DNA from 2 places in the Solibacillus sp. iso_87 genome. Region 2 is predicted to be linked to the other one. Evidence: a T-box and tRNA genes for the amino acid it is inferred to sense, from the RefSeq annotation. Region 2 holds a T-box; the other holds one or more tRNA genes.
What was found. A T-box is a leader RNA that pairs with one kind of tRNA and senses whether it is charged. The one in region 2 lies ahead of ileS (isoleucine--tRNA ligase), so its partner is inferred to be a tRNA-Ile.

Region 1: it has a tRNA-Ile gene. The T-box ahead of ileS (isoleucine--tRNA ligase) is inferred to sense a tRNA for this amino acid. The anticodon was not compared.

Annotation. Positions count from the first base shown of each region.
Region 1 covers NZ_CM149656.1:2,924,438-2,928,837, reverse strand. Annotated here, with positions in the region: tRNA gene AC0VXV_RS14975 (tRNA-Asn) at 1-12, shown strand, start outside; tRNA gene AC0VXV_RS14970 (tRNA-Ser) at 26-116, shown strand; tRNA gene AC0VXV_RS14965 (tRNA-Glu) at 119-190, shown strand; tRNA gene AC0VXV_RS14960 (tRNA-Val) at 1,264-1,339, shown strand; tRNA gene AC0VXV_RS14955 (tRNA-Thr) at 1,348-1,423, shown strand; tRNA gene AC0VXV_RS14950 (tRNA-Lys) at 1,430-1,505, shown strand; tRNA gene AC0VXV_RS14945 (tRNA-Leu) at 1,522-1,606, shown strand; tRNA gene AC0VXV_RS14940 (tRNA-Gly) at 1,655-1,729, shown strand; tRNA gene AC0VXV_RS14935 (tRNA-Leu) at 1,734-1,822, shown strand; tRNA gene AC0VXV_RS14930 (tRNA-Arg) at 1,842-1,918, shown strand; tRNA gene AC0VXV_RS14925 (tRNA-Pro) at 1,927-2,003, shown strand; tRNA gene AC0VXV_RS14920 (tRNA-Ala) at 2,012-2,087, shown strand; tRNA gene AC0VXV_RS14915 (tRNA-Met) at 2,116-2,189, shown strand; tRNA gene AC0VXV_RS14910 (tRNA-Ile) at 2,197-2,273, shown strand; tRNA gene AC0VXV_RS14905 (tRNA-Ser) at 2,294-2,386, shown strand; tRNA gene AC0VXV_RS14900 (tRNA-Met) at 2,432-2,506, shown strand; tRNA gene AC0VXV_RS14895 (tRNA-Asp) at 2,510-2,585, shown strand; tRNA gene AC0VXV_RS14890 (tRNA-Phe) at 2,591-2,666, shown strand; tRNA gene AC0VXV_RS14885 (tRNA-Gly) at 2,670-2,743, shown strand; tRNA gene AC0VXV_RS14880 (tRNA-Ile) at 2,755-2,831, shown strand; tRNA gene AC0VXV_RS14875 (tRNA-Asn) at 2,843-2,918, shown strand; tRNA gene AC0VXV_RS14870 (tRNA-Ser) at 2,932-3,022, shown strand; tRNA gene AC0VXV_RS14865 (tRNA-Glu) at 3,025-3,096, shown strand; gene AC0VXV_RS14860 (NUDIX hydrolase) at 3,172-3,798, shown strand; gene AC0VXV_RS14855 (MerR family transcriptional regulator) at 3,904-4,400, shown strand, end outside.
Region 2 covers NZ_CM149656.1:1,012,287-1,016,686, forward strand. Annotated here, with positions in the region: gene AC0VXV_RS04945 (YlmH family RNA-binding protein) at 118-906, shown strand; gene AC0VXV_RS04950 (DivIVA domain-containing protein) at 1,002-1,547, shown strand; T-box leader at 1,615-1,837, shown strand; gene ileS (isoleucine--tRNA ligase) at 1,990-4,400, shown strand, end outside.

The DNA of each region.
Region 1 (4,400 bases), 1.9 Mb from region 2:
CCTTCGGAGCCATTTTTCTATTTTTGGGGACATACTCAAGAGGCTGAAGAGGCGCCCCTGCTAAGGGTGTAGGTCGCGTAAGCGGCGCGAGGGTTCAAATCCCTCTGTCTCCGCCATCGGCCCGTTGGTCAAGTGGTTAAGACACCGCCCTTTCACGGCGGTAACACGGGTTCGAATCCCGTACGGGTCATACATAGAAAAACGAAAAACGCTAAGTACTGTTACCTGTACTTAGCGTTTTTTTGTTGCGTTAAAAGCTCTCTTAACATAATAAACAATGCAGCTATATTTATGGGCTGAATAATTTCTTACAAAATATTATGCTGTCTTATAATAAAGATAAAAAAATCTTGTTGAAATATAATTGCTTCAATTAACCCAAAATCGGAATCTATTTTAAACTCATATTATTTTATTACTACTGGCTGGAAAGGCATACTTCCTCGATCACTATATTGGAAGTTTCATGAATTAAGGAAGAACAAGATATTAGGAAAGAGCGGAAAAGAAGCAGAAATTTTGCGGTTATTTAATCAAGGTCGATTGTGAACAGGCAAGTTTAGTTGACGCTATATTAGAGGGCTGTTTAAATACCGATTTCCCATCATTAATCTAAATAGGGGTATAAAAATCCCCGGTTCACCAAAAAGCTCGTAATAAGCAATTTAATAGGTAATAACAAGGATTTAACGCTCGAATCGTGTAATCCAAATAAAATTGCGGTATGCAACAACATCATCGAATGGAATAGCGCAATTCTAAGCGCATTTAAACATGGGAATTATTATTATAGAATAATAAAATACATTGAAGATAATGGAAATAATATAAAGATAAAGAGTGTAATGAGAAACCAATAGGTAGAAATAATAAAAAGGTGAATTCTATCAATGCTTTAAAAAATAATGATAAATGTACGAACATTTTCTTGACAGCTTTAATCTATAAAATGTATAAATAAGTAGTCGTATATTCTAAAACACTTGATATTTAGAAGTAATATTAATAATTATATCAGAATGATTTATAAATATTAAAAACAAGTCTTGATAAAGTCTGTCAAACATATTAGAATTTCGTTATACTAAGTAAACGTTTTCATGAATAACCTCGATTGGTAAATGAAAAAAATAGGAATTAATATATTTTTTAAAAATAATTTCAAAAAAGGTATTGCATTATAAAAAAAGTAATGATAATATAAATCTTGTCCTTAAGAGATAGGACATGCGGTTACGAAAGAGTAATCAGTAAATACCCATTGGAGGATTAGCTCAGCTGGGAGAGCACCTGCCTTACAAGCAGGGGGTCGGCGGTTCGAGCCCGTCATCCTCCACCATTTTAAATGCCGGTGTAGCTCAGTTGGTAGAGCAACTGACTTGTAATCAGTAGGTCGAGGGTTCGACTCCTTTCGCCGGCACCATTTAGAGAGCCATTAGCTCAGTTGGTAGAGCATCTGACTTTTAATCAGAGGGTCGAAGGTTCGAGTCCTTCATGGCTCACCAGTTTATATACTGCTTAGCGGGTGTGGCGGAATTGGCAGACGCACTAGACTTAGGATCTAGCGCCGCAAGGCGTGGGGGTTCGACTCCCTTCACCCGCACCATTTTAATTTTCATATTACTGTCAGAGTAAAAAATATCTTAAGCATTTTGCGGAAGTAGTTCAGTGGTAGAACACCACCTTGCCAAGGTGGGGGTCGCGAGTTCGAACCTCGTCTTCCGCTCCAAAATGCCGGGGTGGCGGAACTGGCAGACGCACAGGACTTAAAATCCTGCGGTGAGTGATCACCGTGCCGGTTCGATTCCGGCCCTCGGCACCATCTTTTAAATAAACAATATGCGCCCGTAGCTCAATTGGATAGAGCGTCTGACTACGGATCAGAAGGTTGTGGGTTCGACTCCTGCCGGGCGCGCCATATTATTTCGGAATGTAGCTCAGCTTGGTAGAGCACTTGGTTTGGGACCAAGGGGTCGTAGGTTCGAATCCTGTCATTCCGACCATCATTTATGGGGCCTTAGCTCAGCTGGGAGAGCGCCTGCCTTGCACGCAGGAGGTCAGCGGTTCGATCCCGCTAGGCTCCACCATAATTTTTGTAACCAAAATAAAGATCCTGGCGGTGTAGCTCAGTTGGCTAGAGCACTCGGTTCATACCCGAAAGGTCGTGGGTTCGACTCCCTCTGCCGCCATCTTAAAGGACCTTTAGCTCAGTTGGTTAGAGCAGACGGCTCATAACCGTCCGGTCACAGGTTCGAGTCCTGTAAGGTCCACCAGTTAACGTACTAATCATAACGGAGGTATACCCAAGTCTGGCTGAAGGGATCGGTCTTGAAAACCGACAGGCGGGTAACACCGCGCGGGGGTTCGAATCCCTCTACCTCCTCCATTTTTACAAACTGTGTACTTAAAACAGGTTCAAACATCATATTATCGCGGGGTGGAGCAGTGGTAGCTCGTCGGGCTCATAACCCGAAGGTCGCAGGTTCAAGTCCTGCCCCCGCAACCAAATGGTCCCGTGGTGTAGCGGTTAACATGCCTGCCTGTCACGCAGGAGATCGCCGGTTCGATCCCGGTCGGGACCGCCATTTGTGGGTTTGTAGCTCAGTTGGTAGAGCATTAGATTGAAGCTCTAAGTGTCGGCGGTTCGATTCCGTCCAAACCCACCATATGCGGGTGTAGTTTAGTGGTAAAACCTCAGCCTTCCAAGCTGATGTTGTCGGTTCGATTCCGATCACCCGCTCCAGTTTTTAAATAGGGCCTATAGCTCAGCTGGTTAGAGCGCACGCCTGATAAGCGTGAGGTCGATGGTTCGAGTCCATTTAGGCCCACCATATACAACTATTCCGAAGTAGCTCAGTTGGTAGAGCATCCGGCTGTTAACCGGCAGGTCGCAGGTTCGAGTCCTGCCTTCGGAGCCATTTTTCTATTTTTGGGGACATACTCAAGAGGCTGAAGAGGCGCCCCTGCTAAGGGTGTAGGTCGCGTAAGCGGCGCGAGGGTTCAAATCCCTCTGTCTCCGCCATCGGCCCGTTGGTCAAGTGGTTAAGACACCGCCCTTTCACGGCGGTAACACGGGTTCGAATCCCGTACGGGTCATACATAGAAAAACGGAAAACGCTAAGTACTGTTAACATGTACTTAGCGTTTTTTTGTATAAAAGGAGCGGATTTTGTGAATGAACGTTTAAAAGTATTTGATCAATATTATAAGGAAACGGGCATTGAACATCGTGATCTCGTCCATGCAAAAGGTTATTGGCATGAAGTGTTTCATTGCTGGATTATTGAAAAAACAGATTCTGAATGGCGTATTTATTTACAGCTGAGAAGCAAAAATAAAAAGGATTACCCAAATCAATTTGATATTACGGCAGCTGGTCATATACTGGCAACGGAGACGATTGAAGATGGTGTACGCGAATTAGAGGAAGAAGTAGGGCTTAACGTAATGTTTTCGCAATTAACGTCACTTGGAGTCATCCCATACAGTATAGACAATGAAATAATAAAGGATTATGAGTTTGCAAATGTATTTGTTTATGAATTAACAGGAGGAATTGAGCAGTTTACTCTTCAACGAGAAGAACTGGATGGTATATACTCTGCTAACTTAAAACAATTTATATTGCTTGCGAAACAAAAAATAAAGAAAATCGAAGTATCCGGTTATAAATACGAAAATGATATTCGTCATGATGAAGTGAAGCAGATCGGACTAGAACACATGTCTGCACTACCAGAAAGCTATTTGGTCGAGTTTATCCCAAGATTGAAAAAGATGTTACTTGAAGCAACCTGAAAACTTAGGTTAGCTTCTTTTTTTATAAAATAATTAAGAAAAAATAATTAACTATTGACCTTCACGTTACGTCAACCTTTATAGTACTAAATAGGAGGTGATCATGTGCTGATTAATGAACTAGTCAAGCTATCGGGTGTGAGTGCACGCACACTACGTTATTATGATGAAATCAGTTTGCTGAGGCCTTCTGCAGTTGCGGAAAATGGCTACCGGCAATATAGCCAAGAGGATATTGACCGGTTACAGCAAATACTATTTTACCGGGAGCTTGATTTTAAGTTAGAAGAAATAAAAAAGTTGCTCGATCATCCAGATTATGAAGTAAAAGAAGCACTAAAAAAACAATCCGAGCTATTACAAAAGAAAAGAAGATATATCGACGACTTACTAATAACAATAGAACAAACAATCCAAACGATGGAAGGGGAACTTAAAATGACAAATGAACAAAAGTTTGACGTGTTTAGAAATAATTTAATTGAAGAAAACGAAAAGAGCTACGGCCAGGAAATACGTGATAAATACGGTGAAGCTCAAGTGGAAGCGAGCAATAAGAAATTCAGGGATATGACTGAAGAGCAATATAATGCAATGCAGCA
Region 2 (4,400 bases):
CATTCAACTGGAAAAAGGTTCTGAAATGGCTGAATGCCCTATACATAAAATAAAAGTTTAATTTAATCAGAAAGTGGAAAAGTTAGTAACACAGTTTAAAAGAAAGTAGGAATTATGATGGAGCATTTGATCCAACATTTTCGTAAAGATGAACAACCTTTCATTGAGCAAGTTATTGGATGGCAGCGTGAAGTAGAAGATCGCTATGCTCCAAAATTGACTGATTTTTTAGATCCGAGACAGCGTTTTATCGTAGAGTCCATTGTTCAGCAATCAGATGATCTCCGTGTATTCACAGAAGGGGTATTTGAAGAAGCGGAACGTAAACGAATGCTGATTGCCCCTTCGTATTACGAGCCGGCAGAAACCGATTTTCAAATTGCTGTGTACTCACTGAATTACCCGACAAAATTTGTCCAGCTGCGCCATCCTGATGTTTTAGGTGCCTTATTATCAATCGGACTTGATCGCAGCAAGTTTGGGGATATTCGACTTGCCGATAATACGGTTCAATTTGCAATCGCATCGGAAATCGCGGATTACGTGCGTGCGCATTTAACGAGTATAGGCAAAGTGAAAGTAAGTGCTGAGCAAATGGATGCGACTACACCGTATATCCAAAACGAGGAGCAATGGGTCGAAAGCTCGCATACGGTTTCTTCCATGCGTCTTGATGTGGTTTTAGCAACAATCGTTAATATCTCCCGTCAAAAATCACAAAGCCTGATCAATGCCGGAAAAGTAAAAGTTAACTGGACTGTCAGGGAAGCTGTGGCTTTCGAATTGCAGGAAGGCGACATTATTTCAGCGCGAGGATATGGACGGTTAAAAGTCATCCTGACAGAAGGACGGACAAAAAAAGATAAGATTCGATTACAAGTAGGACGTTTAGAGCAAAAAGTATAATTTTCAACCGTTTTTTAGGAAAACATGATGTTATTCCCTAAAGAAACGTTTATAATACTTGTAAGAATGTACGTAAAAAAGGAGAGTAGAACGATATGCCATTATCACCTCTTGATATACATAATAAGGAGTTTACACGTGGGTTCCGTGGATATGCAGAAGACGAAGTAAATGAATTTTTAGATCAGATTATAAAAGATTATGAAATTGTTTTACGCGAGAAAAAAGAGCTCGAAGAAAAGATTAAGATGATGTCTGAACAAATGAATCATTACAATTCATTGGAAGACACATTGCAGAAATCAATTGTTGTTGCTCAAGAGGCAGCTGGCGAAGTTCGTCGTAATTCCGAAAAAGAAGCAAAGCTCATCGTTAAAGAAGCTGAAAAAAATGCGGATCGTATTGTAAATGACGCACTGGCAAAAGCGAGAAAAGTGACGATTGAGATTGACGAATTGAAAAAACAGTCGAAAGTATTCCGCAACAGATTTAAGATGTTAGTGGAAGCACAGCTTGATTTACTGAATACAGGCGATTGGGACCAATTACTGGAATATGACGTAGACTTAACGGAAATTCAGGAAAACAATCGTAAAGAACTCAATGAAGAGAACCAAAATGACGAAAATGCCGTGTATTAGTCCAACAGTACTTGACATTTTATACAGCCTTTTCATATACTGAAAAATAATGAATAGGATGCACTTGCATCAGGCTTTGACGGAGACAGTAAATTTAACATTGTGGTTTAGCGATTCGAGGATGGTGAGAGCTCGAACGAAGCAAGTTAAATCGAAAATCACTCTTGAGCTAAATAACTGAAATTCGAGTAAGTTATTTCGTAGCACACGACGTTACAGTGTCTAATGAGGCTAATATTATTTAGCGAATTTAGGGTGGTACCACGAGACTAATGCTCCTCGTCCCTTTTTATAGGGATGGAGGGGCTTTTTTGTTGTTTTGAAAAGCTACCAAATCCTTAAGAGCATTTAAAAATCATGATTCATTTAAGATACCATTCGGGTAAGCGTCAAACCCGGATTGGAAATCAACACTCGATAAAATCACTAGGAGGAATTTACAATGGTAGAGTATAAAGACACATTATTAATGCCGAAAACCGACTTCCCTATGCGCGGCGGTTTACCGACAAAAGAACCGCAAGTTCAGGCACAATGGGATGAAATGGATATTAACAAATTAGTGATGGAGCGTACAAAAGATCGTCCTCACTATTTACTGCATGATGGTCCTCCATATGCAAACGGAGACATCCATATCGGTCACGCATTAAACAAAGTTATCAAAGATATGATTAACCGCCAAAAATCAATGTCAGGTTTCCATGTTCCATATATTCCAGGTTGGGATACACACGGTTTACCGATTGAGCAGGCATTAACAAATAAAGGTGTTAAGCGTAAAGAAATGTCGGTTGCAGAATTCCGTGAACTATGTGAGAAATACGCTTATGAACAAATTGAAAACCAAAAAAGCCAATTCCGTCGCCTAGGTGTACGCGGTGACTGGGAAAATCCGTATATCACATTAAAGCCTGAATTCGAAGCACGCCAAATCGAAGTGTTCGGGAAAATGGCGGAGAAGGGCTATATTTATAAAGGCTTAAAACCAGTTTATTGGTCTCCATCTTCTGAGTCAGCATTGGCAGAAGCGGAAATCGAATATAAAGATGTTGAATCATATTCAATTTATGTAGCATTCGGCATTAAAGACAGCAAAGGCGTAGTACCTGCAGATGCTAAATTTGTCATCTGGACAACAACTCCTTGGACAATTCCGGCAAACTTAGGGATTTCGGTTAACCCTGAATTCACATATGTTGTCGTAGAAACAAACGGCAGCAAATATATTGTTGCAAAAGATTTACTGGAAAAATTATCAGCGACATTTGGCTGGGAAGATGTTCAAATCGTTCAGGAAGTACAAGGCGAACAGCTTGATATGATCGTTGCAGAACACCCAGTTTACAAACGTGATTCATTAGTGATGGTTGGCGACCACGTAACTGCTGATGCTGGTACGGGTTGTGTACACACAGCACCAGGTCACGGTGAAGACGACTATCAGATCGGTAAACGCTATGGACTGGACATTTTATCACCAGTAGATAACGGCGGCTGCTACACAAATGAAGCACCTGGCTTTGAAGGATTGTTCTATGAAAAAGCAAATCCGGTTGTCATTGAAAAATTAAAAGAAGAAAATGCATTATTGCATGTTTCTAAATTTACACACTCATACCCGCATGACTGGCGTACGAAAAAACCGGTAATTTACCGTGCAACACCACAATGGTTTGCATCTGTTGAAATGTTCCGTGGTGAATTATTAGATGCTGTAACAGCGACAGAATTTACACCAGCATGGGGCGAAACACGTCTTTACAATATGATTCGTGACCGCGGTGACTGGGTAATTTCCCGTCAGCGTGCATGGGGTGTACCAATTCCGATTTTCTATGCCGAAGATGAAACACCGATCATCACATCAGAAACAATCGCGCATATTTCGAAATTATTCCGTGAACACGGTTCGAATATTTGGTTCCAGCGTGAAGCAAAAGACTTGCTACCTGAAGGCTTCACACATGAAGGCAGCCCGAACGGCAAGTTTACAAAAGAAAACGACATTATGGACGTATGGTTCGACTCAGGATCATCTCACCAAGGTGTATTAGCAGAGCGCGGACTGAAATATCCTGCTGACCTTTATCTTGAAGGTTCGGACCAACACCGCGGCTGGTTCAACTCATCATTAATCACATCAGTGGCGATTAATGGGCATGCACCATATAAAGGGTTATTAACACATGGTTTCGTATTGGACGGCGAAGGACGCAAAATGTCTAAATCGCTTGGCAACACGATTGACCCGATCAAAGTGATGAACCAATACGGTGCCGACATTATTCGTATGTGGGTAGCATCGGTTGACTATACAGGGGATGTTCGTATTTCAATGGATATGTTGAAGCAGGTTTCTGAAACATACCGTAAAGTGCGTAATACATTGCGCTTCCTGCACGGAAATGTGACAGACTTTAACGAAACAACTGACCGTGTCGCTTACGAAGAGTTACGTGAAATGGATCAGTATATGTACATGCGCTTACAGGATGTTGTAAAAACAATCCGTGAAGCATATGACCGTTATGACTTCTCGACTGTTTACACAACTGTGAATAACTTCGTAGCAATCGAGCTATCTTCATTCTACTTGGATATCGCAAAAGATGTTGTCTATATCGAAGGAACTGACAATAAAAACCGTCGTGCAATGCAAACGGTTATGTATGATACATTAATGGCATTAGTTAAATTATTAACGCCAATTATTCCACATACGACTGAAGAGTTATGGAGCTACATCGAATTCGATGGCAAGCCACAATCAGTACAATTAACAGATTTCCCAGAAGTAGTAGAACAAGCAAACTTTGCAGACCTACGTACGAAATGGGTAAAAGTAATCGC